DNA from 2 places in the Peribacillus sp. JNUCC41 genome. Region 2 is predicted to be linked to the other one. Evidence: riboswitches for the same ligand, from Rfam matches in the RefSeq annotation. Region 2 holds a riboswitch; the other holds the start of a gene.
What was found. Region 2 has a riboswitch for S-adenosylmethionine ahead of JNUCC41_RS14440 (methionine biosynthesis PLP-dependent protein). Riboswitches for the same ligand answer to the same signal wherever they lie in the genome.
Positions count from the first base shown of each region.

Region 1 (7,964 bases), 1.8 Mb from region 2:
CATGAAGGAAAACATATTCTTGGTTCGGGAAGAGATACTTTCTTGTCGACAAACTGAAAGGACCAAGCCAAGAGCTTGATCCTTTTGTGTGAAATTTATTAAGCTGTCGGTCCGCCAAGTTCTTCGATTTCACTTGGAACGCTTTTGAATTTCTTGAAGTTTGCACGGAATTGAGCGGCAAGGTCTGTTGCTGCTTCTTTATAGGCTGCAGGATCTGCCCAAGTCTTGATTGGTTGAAGCACTTCATCAGGAACACCAGGAACATGAAGCGGGATATCCAAACCGAAGATATCATCTTTGATCGTTTCGATGTTCGCTAATTCACCTTCAAGTGCAGCTTGTACCATTGCACGGGTGTAAGCCAGTTTCATACGGCTTCCAGTTCCATATGCACCGCCAGTCCATCCAGTGTTGACAAGGTATACCTTTGCATTGTGCTCGTCGATTTTATCACCAAGCATCTCGGCATAGCGTGTAGCTGGAAGCGGTAAGAATGGTGAACCGAAGCAAGTGGAGAATGTAGCTTCCGGTGAAGTTACGCCTCTTTCAGTACCAGCCAATTTACTAGTGTATCCGCTTAGGAAGTGGAACATTGCCTGTTCTTTGGAAAGCTTGCTGATTGGAGGCAAAACGCCTGAAGCATCAGCTGTCAAGAAAATGATTGTATTTGGATGTCCTGCAATACTTGGGTTCACGATGTTATCGATCGCTTGCATTTGGTAAGCAGCACGAGTGTTTTCAGTCAATGAACTGTCATCATAGTTCGCTTCGCGTGTATCCGGATCAACAACAACATTTTCCAGTACGGCACCGAAACGGATCGCATCGAAAATTTGTGGTTCTTTTTCACGTGAAAGGTTGATTGTTTTCGCATAGCAGCCGCCTTCGATGTTGAATACGCCGTTAGAAGACCAGCCGTGCTCGTCATCGCCAATCAGTTTACGGCTCGTGTCTGCAGACAAAGTCGTTTTGCCTGTACCGGACAGACCGAAGAATAAAGCGACGTCCCCTTCACGTCCTACGTTTGCAGAGCAATGCATTGGAAGTATTCCAGCCTCTGGAAGTAAGTAGTTCATGATCGAGAAGATCGATTTTTTCATTTCTCCTGCATATTCCGTTCCGCCGATCAGGATGGTACGGCGTTCAAATGAAACGATGATGAAAGTTTCGGATGTAGTTCCGTCAACTTCCGGGTCTGCTTTGAAGTTAGGTGCAGAAAGGATTGTGAATTCAGCTTCGTGACCTCTCAATTCCTCTTCGTTTGGACGGATGAACAAAGTATGGGCGAAAAGGTTATGCCAAGCATATTCATTAACAACACGGATCGGAAGACGTGATGATTCATCTGCACCAGCGAAACCTTTAAAAACAAAAATCTCTTCTTTTGCTTTTAGGTAGTCAACTACTTTATTATATAGTTTATTGAATACATCTTCGGAAATTGGCTGGTTCACTGGACCCCAATCGATTTTATCTTTAACTGATGCTTCTTCAACGATATATTTATCTTTAGGTGAACGACCTGTATATTTGCCAGTTTCAGCTTTTACCGCACCGGTGGATGTTAGAACGCCTTCATTTCTGCTTAATACTTTTTCGACCAATTGAGGAACTGAAAGTTGAGTTTGCACATTGTTTCCTGTTAATAATTGGTGTAACTCATTAGAAACGTCTACAGAATTCATATATGAGGTACCTTCCTTTGTTTAAGTTTTTAGATTACAATTAGTATAACACATTCATTTAATTAGTCTATACTATTTCTTTTAATTTGTGATTATTTTCAGTTAGTTGCATTAATCATTTTAATCCGGCAGGAACCGATTCAGGATTACCGCATAAACTTTCATGAAGATAATTTTATTTTAATAGGAAGTAAGTAAGCAATATATGGCTAAAGGGAAAGTCAGGATGTCGTTCCTTTTCGGATGCTCATTACTTTATTATTAATGGCAATTTACAACATTTCTATTCGTATTTTGCATTGTAAGCCCTTCTAGGACGCTGCATCAACATGTTTTTTCAAATGAACGCCATTCTGGATGGATATCATCTTTTTAGAAAAGCATTGACAAGTTCCAGCCAGATACGATAATATCTTAAATTGTACGGATTCTCTTATCCCGAGTTGGTGGAGGGACAGGCCCTTTGAAACCCAGCAACCTGCCATATTGAACTTGACTCCAAGATCGATCGCCGAAAATAAAGCGAAGGTCTTCAAGGAATAGTGGTGATGGTGCTAACCTGAGCAAGGTAAAAAACCCTTGAACGATAAGAGTGAAAGGATAGAAGACAGAATGTTAAACCTTTCCTCATTTGCCAGGGAAGGTTTTTGTGTTTTTTAATAAGTAATTCTGTGTCTATAGTTGAAACTAATGAGGGAAACGAGTTCCGTAAAATTCAGGCTTTTGCCTGCAACATACTAACTTCCAAGGAGGAAATACGATGTCAAAGAAACGTCTATTTACTTCTGAATCTGTTACAGAGGGCCATCCGGACAAAATTTGTGATCAGATTTCAGATTCCATTTTAGATGCTATCCTAGCTAAGGATGCAAATGCACGTGTTGCGTGTGAAACTAGCGTAACTACAGGTCTTGTACTTGTTGCCGGTGAAATTACAACCTCCGCTTACGTAGATATTCCGCGTATCGTTCGTGATACGATTAAAGGAATTGGCTACACACGTGCGAAATACGGTTTCGATGCTGAAACTTGTGCAGTGTTGAGTTCCATTGATGAGCAGTCTGCCGATATCGCAGCTGGTGTCGATAAAGCATTGGAAGCTCGTGAAGGAAACATGTCAGAGGAAGAAATCGATGCAATCGGTGCAGGGGACCAAGGTCTTATGTTCGGATTTGCTTGTAATGAAACAGAAGAGCTTATGCCGCTTCCGATTTCATTGGCGCATAAACTTTCATTCCGCTTGGCTCAAGTCCGTAAAGATGAAACTCTTGCTTACCTGCGCCCTGATGGTAAAACACAGGTAACTGTGGAATATGATGAAAATAACGTTCCTGTTCGTGTAGATACGATCGTTATCTCTACACAGCATGATGCAGAAATTACGCTTGAACAAATTCAAGCCGATCTAAAAGAACACGTGATCGAGGCAGTCGTTCCAGCTGAATTGATCGATGCCGATACTAAGTACTTCATCAACCCGACTGGCCGTTTCGTAATTGGCGGACCTCAAGGGGATGCTGGTCTTACTGGACGTAAAATCATCGTTGATACTTACGGCGGATACGCTCGCCACGGCGGCGGTGCATTCTCTGGTAAGGATGCTACTAAAGTTGACCGTTCTGCTGCATACGCTGCTCGTTATGTTGCGAAAAACATCGTGGCAGCCGGACTTGCCGACAAAGCGGAAGTTCAATTGGCCTACGCAATTGGTGTTGCAGAGCCAGTATCTATCTCAATTGATACGTTCGGAACTGGTACAGTTAGCGAAGAAGTCCTTGTTGACCTAGTTCGCGCTAACTTCGACCTTCGTCCAGCAGGTATCATCAAAATGCTTGACCTTCGTCGCCCGATCTACAAACAAACAGCTGCCTACGGACACTTTGGCCGTACAGATGTCGATCTTCCATGGGAACGCACGGACAAAGCAGAAACATTAAAAGCACAAGCGTAATCCATATAAAAAAAGGTGTCCCGCAATTAGCGGGGCACCTTTTTTATGGATTAATTTTGCCGTCAGCGGGAATAATTCAAGAAATCCCAAAAAAATTCAACTTACGTGCAATACGCGTGAGTCAGGGGCGTTTACAAGTTTGTTTGGGTCAACTACTCGTGAGTTAGAGCGTTTTACTCGTGAGTTAGAGCAGTTTACTCGTGAATTAGAGCAGTTTACTCGTAAGTAGCGTTTTACTCGTGAGTTAGTAGAATTTACTCGTAAGTTTGAGCGTTTTACTCGTGAATTAAAGCAGTTTACTCGTGAGTAAGAGCAGTTTACTCGTGAATTAGAGCAGTTTACTCGTGAATTAGAGCAGTTTACTCGTGAGTTAGAGCGTTTTACTCGTGAGTTAGAGCAGTTTACTCGTGAGTAGAGCAGTTTACTCGTAAGTTAGAGCGTTTTACTCGTAAGTTAGAGCAGTTTACTCGTAAGTTAGAGCAGTTTACTCGTGAGTAAGAGCAGTTTACTCGTGAGTTAGTAGCAGTTTACTCGTGAATTAGAGCAGTTTACTCGTGAGTTAGTAGCAGTTTACTCGTGAGTAAGAGCGTTTTACTCGTGAGTAAGAGCAGTTTACTCGTGAATTAGAGCGTTTTACTCGTGAATTAAAGCAGTTTACTCGTGAGTTAGAGCGTTTTACTCGTGAGTTAGAGCAGTTTACTCGTGAGTTAGTAGAATTTACTCGTGAATTAGAGCAGTTTACTCGTAAGTAGCGTTTTACTCGTGAGTTAGTAGAATTTACTCGTAAGTTTGAGCGTTTTACTCGTGAATTAAAGCAGTTTACTCGTGGAGTAAGAGCAGTTTACTCGTGAATTAGAGCAGTTTACTCGTGAATTAGAGCAGTTTACTCGTGAGTTAGAGCGTTTTACTCGTGAGTTAGAGCAGTTTACTCGTGAGTAGAGCAGTTTACTCGTAAGTTAGAGCGTTTTACTCGTAAGTTAGAGCAGTTTACTCGTAAGTTAGAGCAGTTTACTCGTGAGTTAGAGCAGTTTACTCGTGAGTTAGTAGCAGTTTACTCGTGAATTAGAGCAGTTTACTCGTGAGTTAGTAGCAGTTTACTCGTGAGTAAGAGCGTTTTACTCGTGAGTAAGAGCAGTTTACTCGTGAATTAGAGCGTTTTACTCGTGAATTAAAGCAGTTTACTCGTGAGTTAGAGCGTTTTACTCGTGAGTTAGAGCAGTTTACTCGTGAGTTAGTAGAATTTACTCGTGAATTAGAGCAGTTTACTCGTAAGTAGCGTTTTACTCGTGAGTTAGTAGAATTTACTCGTAAGTTTGAGCGTTTTACTCGTGAATTAAAGCAGTTTACTCGTGAGTAAGAGCAGTTTACTCGTGAATTAGAGCAGTTTACTCGTGAGTTAGAGCGTTTTACTCGTGAGTTAGAGCAGTTTACTCGTGAGTAGAGCAGTTTACTCGTAAGTTAGAGCGTTTTACTCGTAAGTTAGAGCAGTTTACTCGTAAGTTAGAGCAGTTTACTCGTGAGTTAGAGCAGTTTACTCGTGAGTTAGTAGCAGTTTACTCGTGAATTAGAGCGGTTTACTCGTGAGTTAGTAGCAGTTTACTCGTGAGTTAGTAGCAGTTTACTCGTGAGTAAGAGCAGTTTACTCGTGAGTAGAGCAGTTTACTCATGAGTTAGTAGCATTTACTTGTGAGTCTGTAACGTTTACTGGTGAGTTTCAGTATAATACTCGTAACTTTCAGTCAATTGGTGGTGAGTTACTTTATTCGTTCCGCCGTTTTATAGTATTGTCCTTTTTCGGCGTATTCACGTACAATGCGTTCCATATCCTGGCGGTCTTCTTCGTTGATTTCGCGAATGACTTTAGCTGGACGTCCGAATGCCAGCATGTTCGGTGGAATGACTTTACCTTGGGGAACGAGACTGCCGGCACCGATGAAGGCCCCTTCGCCGATTTCGGCTTCATCTAGCACGATCGATCCCATGCCGATCAAAGCTCCTTTGCGGATTTTACAGCTATGTAAAATGACCTGATGGCCAATGGTCACTTCATCCTCGATGACCAATGGATTATTTGGGCTTTGGTGCAGGACACTGTTATCCTGTATACTGACTTTTTTCCCGATGATGGTTGGGGATACATCACCGCGAATGACGGAATTGAACCAAATGGATGTTTCGTCGCCGATTTTGACATCACCTGTCACGACAGCATTCTCAGCGATATAAGCGCTTTCAGCGATTTCAGGTTCTTTGCCTTTATACGGATAAATAATCAATTTCAATCATTTCCTTTCCGAAGTGAATGTTTTTATGTATTATTTTAATATACCGTATGCAAATACACTTGGCTATTTATAATAGCAATGTACAACTTGTTAGATTTCTTTTTTGTCGAAAATCACGAATATGGTTATAATTTATATATATTATTTTGACTATCATGAATCGTACACAACAAGTGAAAAGCGAAAGGGGGATTTCGAATGTGGAAATGGGAGACAGAAGGAGACGCAAAAGGAGTCATTGTCATCATTCATGGGGCAATGGAACATCACGGACGTTATAAGTGGGTAACACAAATGTGGCTTTCAGCTGGATACCATGTCGTCATGGGCGACCTTCCTGGGCAGGGTATGACAACTCGCGCCTACCGGGGACATATCGATTCCTTTGATGAGTATTTGGACGAAGTGAAAAGCTGGATAGAAGAGGCTTACGAATATTCGTTGCCGGTCTTTTTGCTTGGACACAGCATGGGTGGTTTGATTTCGATACGCCTTCTTCAGGAAGAGGAATGGGACATTGCAGGGGTGATTCTTTCTTCTCCATGCTTGGGCCTCGTAACGAAGCCGCGGAAGTTCCTTACAACCATCTCGCATGGTTTGAACATCGTGATGCCTCAGTTCAGGGTAGATTCCGGATTGACACCTGAAATGGCAACGAGAAGTGCGGAAATCCGTGAATCCGATAGAAACGATACATTATATATCACGAAGGTTTCAATCCGCTGGTATCGCGAGCTTGCACAGGCCATGAAGGATGCTTTTGAAGAGATCCCTGAATTTCAGGATGTGCCGCTTTTGGTCATGCAGGGCGGAGATGACCGAATCGTGAATAAGAAGGCGGTTCGTGAGTGGTTTAATTATAACTTGGCCAGTGAAAAGCAATATAAGGAATGGCCGAAGCTTTATCATGAAATCTTCAATGAACCAGAGCGGGATGATGTATTTCAATATGCGCTGAGTTTTGTTGAAAACCGTTTAAAGATATTAGGGTATGTCGTTTGATCAGTACATACTTTCACGATAAATGAAAAAACTGCCGAATGTAAATCTCGGCAGCTTTTTTTTATTTGGTTCAGCCTGCGTTTTTAAGCATTTCATTCGATTTGATGACCGGTGCCCAGAAAGTAACCGGATACATAAATTGTTTTAAATGTGTAAGTTCTTTTTTATTGGATAATGCGGTCGATAGAAGATAAATGGATTTGAAGGTCAAGTCATTGGCGAATAGGTCCAAAAGAGTCGCTTTCATATTCATGATCGCTTCATGGTTTTGGGTGGAAATCATTAAATCGAGCTGTGGCAGGAACTTATCAAAATGATGATCGAATTGTTTGAGGTCCTCCATGTTTTTTTGTTTTTCTGTCAACGAGTTAAGCGAGCTGACAAAATCCCCGTATTGCTCATTTGAATCCCTTTTGATTTTTTCAGTCAATATATCCGTCAGTAATGAAGTAGGCAAATGTTCCATTCTCTGCACCCTCTTATCTATTTTCTATCATTATAATCATTATAGACGAAAAATTCAAAAAGTTATGATTGGTAATTCTGCTGCCTGCGAGTTGGGATTGAAAAAACACCGTTCGTGGCGAACGGTGTCAAAAGTCATCATCTTTTTTCAATCGCGACAATGAATGGCGGATTATTTGCTTGGTTGATGAACCCGTATTTCAGGATATGGGCTTTCTGTTGAGGGAAGTTCTCTACGTAATCCATCAATGCATCCCGTTCTTCCGATCCCCCCGGATGACCATGGTAAATGACGAGGATGATGATGCCTTCAGGCGCCATCAGTCCGAACAGCTGTTCAATGGCTGATATTGTCGTATCGGCTTGGGTAATGATTGATTTGTCTCCGCCAGGAAGGTAGCCTAGGTTGAAAATGGCACCTGTGATCTTTCCGGAATGTTCATTCTTGATGTATTTGCTTAAATGTTCATGCCCATCGTGAATGAGGGTGCAGCGCTCTTGTAAATTCTCGGCGTCCAGTTTCGCCGCTGTGGTTTGGATCGCTTCTTTCTGAATATCGAAACTATAGACATGTCC
Region 1 covers NZ_CP062163.1:1,200,289-1,208,252, reverse strand. The annotation lists gene pckA (phosphoenolpyruvate carboxykinase (ATP)) at 99-1,685, opposite strand; SAM riboswitch class I at 2,116-2,278, shown strand; gene metK (methionine adenosyltransferase) at 2,446-3,636, shown strand; gene JNUCC41_RS05930 (gamma carbonic anhydrase) at 5,391-5,909, opposite strand; gene JNUCC41_RS05925 (alpha/beta hydrolase) at 6,120-6,923, shown strand; gene JNUCC41_RS05920 (hypothetical protein) at 6,994-7,389, opposite strand; gene JNUCC41_RS05915 (tRNA 5-(aminomethyl)-2-thiouridylate-methyltransferase MnmM) at 7,527-7,964, opposite strand, start outside.
Region 1: it holds a riboswitch for S-adenosylmethionine, as region 2 does, so the genes downstream of both, metK (methionine adenosyltransferase) here and JNUCC41_RS14440 (methionine biosynthesis PLP-dependent protein) in region 2, are expected to answer to the same signal.

Region 2 (7,964 bases):
TATAATATGAAGAAATGAGAGTCAGGCCATCGGAAAATCGATGGTCTTTTTTTATGACTGGGTTTGAAAAAGAGTTAATAATGAGGCTAAGGAAAAGGGTGCCCATAATCATGAGGCACCCATCCTGAAATCATTTTGCAGCAATTGCTTCCCCTTTGGCAATATTAACGAGGGCTGCATCGAAGTCCTTTATTAAATCGTCCGGATTTTCAAGTCCGACAGAGAGGCGGAGCAAGCTGTTCGTGATGCCTCGCTTTTCCCTTTCATCATCAGGCATGGCAGCATGGGACATTTTGGCTGGGTAAGATAATATAGATTCGACCGCTCCTAGGCTTACGGCAAAAACAGGGAGCTCGACAGTGTTCACGAAAGAACGGAAGACTTCCTCACTTTCCAATTCAAATGATAGGACCGCCCCCGCTCCAAGTGACTGGCCTTTCTGGATGGTGTGCTGTGGATGATCGGAAAGGCCGGGATAATACACTTTTTTCACCAATGGCTGTTCCTTTAAGTAGGCTGCAATCTTTTCTGCCCCTTTTTGTGAATGCTCCATTCTAACTGATAAGGTTTTCAAACCTCTCATTACAAGCCAGGCATCCTGGACACCAAGGACCGCTCCAAAGGAGTTTTGGAGCGAACCGAGTCTTGCGGCCAATTCCGGATCTTTCACTACCGCAAGCCCAGCTACCACATCACTATGTCCGGATAAAAACTTCGTCGCGCTATGAAGGACAACATCAGCGCCCAGATTCAACGGTTTTTGCAAAGCCGGGGTCAAGAATGTGTTATCAACAAAACTTAAGGCACCAGCTTTTTTTGCGATATCACATACGGCTTGAATATCGGTCACTTTAAGTAACGGATTTGAAGGCGTTTCGATATATATGGCCCTGGTATTTGGCTGAACGGCGGCTTTGACGCTTTCAAGATCCGTCATGTCAACGAAGGTATGCTCAATATTGAAACGGATCAATACGCTTGTGACCATCCTGAACGTTCCGCCGTACACATCTTCGGAAATGACGATATGATCCCCGGCAGACAATAGCAGGAAGGCTGTTGAAATGGCAGCCATACCTGATGAAAAAGCAAAGCCGTGAGTGCCTTCCTCAAGTTCGGCAATGATGTCTTCAAGTGCTTCGCGAGTCGGGTTCCCGCTTCTGCTGTAATCATATTTGCCAAATTGATCGATATCGGATTGATGGAAAGTCGATGCATGCTGAATGGGGACGCTCACACCGCCCGTTGCCGGATCGAATTTATGCTGATTATGAAGTAATTTCGTTTCAAAGCTAAAATCATGACCTGTCATCGTAGCGCCTCCCTTTTTACATGTGCGAATGCTTGCTGCAAGTCCTGAATCAAATCATCGCTATCCTCGATGCCAACGGAGAAGCGGAGCAGGCGATTACAAACTCCATTTGCCGTTCTGACTTCAAGCGGTATATCGGCATGCGTTTGTGTGGCAGGATAGGTGATAAAGCTTTCAACCCCTCCAAGGCTTTCTGCAAAGGAAATTAATGAGAGCGATTGTAAAAAGGGGTTGACCGCCGATTCATCAATGATACGGAATGAAATCATGCCGCCTTTGCCGGGATACAATACGTCCGTGACACAATCATGTTCCGACAAGTAATCTACAAGTATTTTGGCATTCTTTTCATGACGCTCCATCCGCAATGCCAAGGTTTTCATTCCACGCATCATCAGCCAAGAATCAAAGGGGCTCAAGACAGCTCCGGTACCATTATGATGGAAGGCTAATGCATCACATAATTCAGCGCCGCTAGCAACGATCAGTCCGGCGAGCACATCATTATGACCACCGAGATACTTGGTTGCACTGTGAATCACGATATCCGCTCCAAGCAGGATGGGTTGTTGGATAAGAGGCGTGTAAAAAGTATTATCAACGATTAATAATAAATTATATTGTTTGGCCAATGCGGCAACAGCGCTAATGTCCGTTTGCTGCATAAGAGGGTTAGTGGGAGTTTCGATGAAGATGGCTTTCGTGTGAGGAGTGATGGCTTTTTCAATATCCTCCAAACAACAAGTGTTTACATAGTCACACTGCAATCCCCATTTTTTAAAACCTTGTTCTAACAGACGATATGTACCACCATAAAGATCTTCGCTGACAATCCAGGCATCACCTGATTTAAAAAGGGCAAGGATAGTGGAAATGGCGGCCATTCCTGAACTGCAGGCATAACCTTGGTCGCCTTTTTCCATATCGGCGATGGAACGCTCCAATAATTGGCGTGTAGGATTACCTGTTCTTGTGTAGTCGAATCCCGTCGATTGGCCAATTCCTTCATGGCGAAAAGCTGTTGAAAAGTATACTGGCGGATTGACTGTTCCTGTCGCCGTTTCGCTGCGGTTTCCTAATTGAGCAAGATATGTTTCAGTTTTGTACATGGTTTTCACTGCTCCTTTGAGTTATATAAAATAAAAAAAAGTCTTCTTTAAGAAGAAGACTTTGATTAAGTAAGGACGAGTCATTCTTCTTATCTTCCAAGTTCACAAACTTGTGGAATTAGCACCTTTTCATTGGTTTGAAACAAATGAAGGTTGCTGAGGTGTCATCGGGCCATTCCCTCTACCTCTCTCGATAAGAGTTTAGATTATTCAATTTCTTTTGAATTTACTATATATACAAAATACTGTCAAGGACATTTTGGGATGGATAATGCTTGGATGTTCATGACCAGGTTAATTGGTGCCTAGTGCGTCAACACTTTATGTATCTATAAAAAAAATATCCGAATCTTCATATAAACACGAAGGGGCATGGGATTTTCGGAAAAAGTGAAAGGTCAGCGGATATTTTTGCTTTAAAATAATAAAGTTTGTACAATGTATGGAGAGAAAGAATAATTCGACATTATTCATTTCATATGCAAAAAGTCTCAATGAATAGTGCAAACATAGGAGGAGAACACATGGAATACAGAATCGAACGAGATACGATGGGTGAAGTGAAAGTTCCTGCTGATAAATATTGGGGAGCACAAACCGAGAGAAGCCGTAACAATTTCAAAATCGGTAACGAAAAAATGCCGATTGAATTAGTTCGTGCATTTGCATACGTTAAACAAGCTGCGGCAAAGGTGAACTATGATCTTGGTGATCTTTCGGAAGTTAAAAAGAATGCCATCGTCAAGATTTGCGGCGAAATCCTTGAAGGAACGCTAGATGAGCATTTCCCGCTTGTAGTTTGGCAAACGGGAAGTGGTACGCAAAGTAATATGAACGTGAATGAAGTGGTCGCTAACAAAGGAAATGAATGGTTAAAAGAAAATGGTGAATCGGAAACCCTTCATCCGAATGATGATGTTAACAAGGCACAGAGCTCAAATGATACTTTCCCGACAGCCATGCATATTGCTGCCTTTATGGAAGTCGCTGAAAAATTGGTTCCTGCCATCAAAGCTCTTCGTGATACATTCGATACAAAAGAAAAAGAATTTTGGGATGTCGTGAAAATTGGCCGGACACATCTTCAAGATGCTACACCATTAACATTGGGACAAGAGATTTCCGGTTGGAAAGCGATGCTCGACAAAGATCTAGCGATGATTGAGGAAAGCAGCCAAAAATTATTGAACCTTGCACTAGGAGGAACGGCTGTAGGAACCGGAATCAATACAAAAAAAGAATTCCCGGGACTTTCCGCCAAACAAATTGCAGCTGATACTGGATATCCTTTTGTCACATCTGATAATAAGTTCCATGCATTGACAAGCCATAACGAAATCGTCTACGCACACGGTGCTTTAAAAGCATTGGCAGCGGATTTAATGAAAATTGCGAACGATGTCAGATGGCTGGCAAGTGGGCCAAGAAGCGGAATCGGCGAAATAGCCATTCCGGAAAATGAGCCAGGCAGCTCCATCATGCCAGGTAAAGTCAATCCAACACAAAGTGAAGCGCTTACCATGATTGCAACTCAAATCGTGGGTAACGATGCTACAATTGGCTTTGCAGCAAGCCAAGGTAATTTTGAATTGAATGTATTCAAGCCTGTCATCATCTATAACTTCCTGCAAACGGTAAAATTATTGACGGAAGGCATTCATTCATTCAACGATAATTGTGCGGTAGGCATCACTGCAAATGAGGATAAAATCAAAGAAAATGTAGAACGCTCCCTTATGTTGGTAACAGCATTGAACCCGCATATCGGTTATGAAAAAGCAGCCAAAATCGCCAAAACTGCATTCAAGGACAACTCAACATTGAAAGAAGCTGCGTTGAAATTGAAGTTCCTGACGGAAGATGAATTCAAAGCATGGGTCGATCCTGCTAACATGGTTAATAAATAATTGAATGGAAGTGCCCTCCCTTGGTATTAGGGAGGGTGTTTCCATGGGTTAAAATAATGGAATGAACAAATACTGAGATCATAGGTATCGTGAACAGGAGGAAAAACAATGTCTTTATGCCCGCTTTGCAACGGTCTAAGAAAAATTCATGTGAAATGCCCGAAATGCGGCAGTGATCTTGATGATAAAGGGAAATTCATGGACTACGCTGATGATTACAGTGCTTATATGGATATCGACATACTTAAAGAAAACGACGGATACCCTAAATCCCTTCAAAAAGGCCAATGCCCGCATCTCATGAAATGCTCTGAATGCGGACATGATGAAGTGGTATTGGTCCAGGAATGAATTTATCCTTTTTAGTTGAATAAACGTAAAAAGACCCACGACGAATGGGTCTTTTTACGTTTAATTGGCTGATAACTTCATGCTTTCCTGCATCTGTTCATCTTCTTCCACTAAAATGCGATGTTCAGTCCCTTTGTCAAAAAAGTGTGCTTTATTCATATCGAGGGCAAGTTCGATGTTTTCGCCTGCCTGGATGATATTCTTGGCATCGACGCGTGCGACGAAGTCCTGCCCCTCTAATGTGGAGTAGAGCATGATCTCCGCGCCCATCAGTTCGGCTACATCAATTTGGGTTGTGAATGCAGTGTTAGGGGACTTCGTGAAGTAAGCACCTTCATTATGGAAGTCCTCCGGACGGATGCCAAGGATTATGTCTTTTCCGACATATCCTTGATCACGCAGCATTTTCATCTTCAATTCAGGTATTTCAAGTGTTTGTTCGCCTATTTTAATAGTGCCTTCTTTTAAGGTTCCAGTAAAGAAGTTCATGGCAGGCGATCCGATAAAGCCGCCGACGAAAACGTTTATCGGTTTCTCATAAACGTCCTTTGGTGCACCGACCTGTTGGATGATACCATCCTTCATTACAACAAGACGTGTTGCCATCGTCATTGCCTCTGTTTGGTCATGCGTGACATATATCGTTGTGGTGTCGAGCCGTTTATGTAGTTTAGCGATTTCCGCACGCATTTGAACCCGTAGCTTTGCGTCGAGATTGGATAATGGCTCATCCATCAAGAAAACTTTTGCGTCCCTTACAATGGCCCGGCCAAGTGCGACACGCTGGCGCTGACCACCTGAAAGGGCTTTAGGTTTCCTGTTTAGCAGCTCTTCAAGTCCGAGAATCCTTGCCGCTTCATTGACTCTTTGCTTGATTTCCGCTTTTGGCGTTTTCCTGAGTTTTAATCCGAATGCCATATTATCATATACGGACATATGAGGATATAAGGCATAGTTCTGGAAAACCATCGCAATATCACGATCTTTAGGGGGGACATCATTGACTCGCTTGCCGTCTATATATAAATCCCCTTGGGAAATGTCTTCAAGTCCGGCAATCATCCTTAATGTCGTCGATTTGCCGCAACCCGAAGGTCCCACAAAAACTATGAATTCCTTATCGGCAACACGAAGGTTGAAGTCTTTAACAGCCGTAACCTTTTTATCATAAATCTTGAATATATGATCCAACACTAACTCTGCCATGAAAAATCCCCCTTTTAAACTCCTGGATTACTTGTACCAATTAACTATAGTCTAAGCCATCGGATTTGAAAAAAGTATGGGCACATTGCACAAAAAAAGGGTGATATTACCTGTTTGCATTGAAAATTAATCATTCAGTAAAAGTATCAAGTATGCAGTAAGGGCATGACGGAAGTTTCTAATATCGAGACCAGTTCTTTCAGAGAATTTATCGATTCGGTATTGTAAGCTGTTCCGATGTATATAAAGCTGTTTGGAGGCATAGGTGGCATTTGAATTACATTCGATATACGTTTTAATCGTTTTGATCAGTTCTGTATCCTGCTTGGTCTTGCCAAGAATCTCATTGATATACCACTTTGCATTCTTAACGGATGGATCCTTTATTAATGAGTGAGGGATGATGTCTGCCAAATCAGCCACCTTTAGGTCCGGCAGATGCATCTGTGCCAAACCAAAACACTTTTTCTCCTGAGTCCAGTGCTGATGAAGGTCTTGATTTATAGGGTGAAAGCGCCCGGTGAACATACGGGTCTTTACATAAAAGTCACTTTCAAGCGTGGAAGAAATGGCGATTAGTTGTTTAGTTGATAAAGATTCTTCTTCGTCCGTTTCAATTAAGACTCCCGCCGTTTCGTTTTCCCAAACAATAGCTGCCTCAGATGGAACGAAAGCGAGGAAGGCTTCTTCAAAATCGGTGTTGGAAAAATCAGCATGAGTCAGCTTGAAATGAAGAAATCGAACATTCTCCCAGCTTGTTAAAGGCAATGGTGCATTCGGTTCGGATAAAAAAGTTTTCCATGATGAGTCTGGATGTACATTGAAATTATTCGGGTTTATGGAAGGAGCAAAAAGCAGTTCCAATAAACGGATTTCTTCGTCTGTGATTTCTGAACGGGGAATGCCAAGTATACTTCTTGAGTCTTCGAACCAAACATAGTCAGAAATTTCATCAGTATCCATTTTATTGGTAAGGGCATTCGGGAATTTTTGTTTAAGATTTTCAAGCATCATTTCCACCTTCTTTCTCCCTTTCCATATCATTATAGCGAAAAAGAATAAAGTTCAAAAGAATAGGATATTGCTAGTTTTTCCGGGAAGGGATAATCAAAGAAAAGTTGCAAGTTTTATTAATTTTAGGAAAGGGTATTGCGTATGCTTTATGGAATATCGTTAAAAAGAGGAGGGAATCTTTTGAACATATTATTATTGGGCGGTACACGGTTTTTAGGCAGGTATTTAGCAAGAGCTGCGATAGAGAAAGGGCATGAAGTCACACTTTTTAATCGTGGAAGCGATCCTTATGTCTTTCCCGAAATAGAACAGTTAAAAGGGGACCGCGATGGAGATCTGGAAATGTTGAAAGGGAGACAGTGGGATGCAGTCATTGATACATCAGGATTTATCCCTCGAACTGTATCTAAATCTTGCAGACTGCTTAATCAAGTTAAACATTATACATATATTTCAAGCATCTCAGTTTATAGTGATCCAACCGAGCCAGGAATTGATGAAAATGGAGAGGTTCATATACTAAATGATGATAAAGCGGAAGAGATCACCCGCGGAACTGCTGGACCGATATACGGTGAATATTATGGACCGTTAAAATCATTAAGCGAAAAAGCAGCTGAAAAAGAACTGCCGGGGAAAGTTTTGTCCATTCGTGCGGGGCAAATAGTGGGTCCATATGATTACACTGACCGATTGCCGTACTGGCTTAAAAGAATAGCGGAAGGGGGAGAAATTTTATCTCCTGGACGCCCTGGACGTCCAATCCAAGTCATCGATGCAAGGGACTTGGCTCAATGGATCATCCAAATGATAGAAAAAAGTATGACAGGTACATATAATGCCGTTGGACCGGATTATACACTAACTATGGGGCAATTACTTGAAGGCTGCAAAAAGGTAACAGGAAGTAATGCTGACTTTACATGGGTATCTGAAAAGTTTTTGGATGACAATAAAGTGGAGCCGTGGGGAGAGATGCCTTTATGGATACCAGAAGAATTCCCTTTTCCGGGAGCTAAGGAACCTCTGAATGGTTTTTTGGCTGTCGATAACAATAAAGCCATC
Region 2 covers NZ_CP062163.1:2,973,134-2,981,097, forward strand. The annotation lists gene JNUCC41_RS14430 (type B 50S ribosomal protein L31) at 1-18, shown strand, start outside; gene metC (cystathionine beta-lyase) at 131-1,312, opposite strand; gene JNUCC41_RS14440 (methionine biosynthesis PLP-dependent protein) at 1,309-2,421, opposite strand; SAM riboswitch class I at 2,508-2,621, opposite strand; gene fumC (class II fumarate hydratase) at 2,946-4,328, shown strand; gene JNUCC41_RS14450 (hypothetical protein) at 4,437-4,679, shown strand; gene JNUCC41_RS14455 (ABC transporter ATP-binding protein) at 4,740-5,885, opposite strand; gene JNUCC41_RS14460 (PucR family transcriptional regulator) at 6,012-6,899, opposite strand; gene JNUCC41_RS14465 (NAD-dependent epimerase/dehydratase family protein) at 7,080-7,964, shown strand, end outside.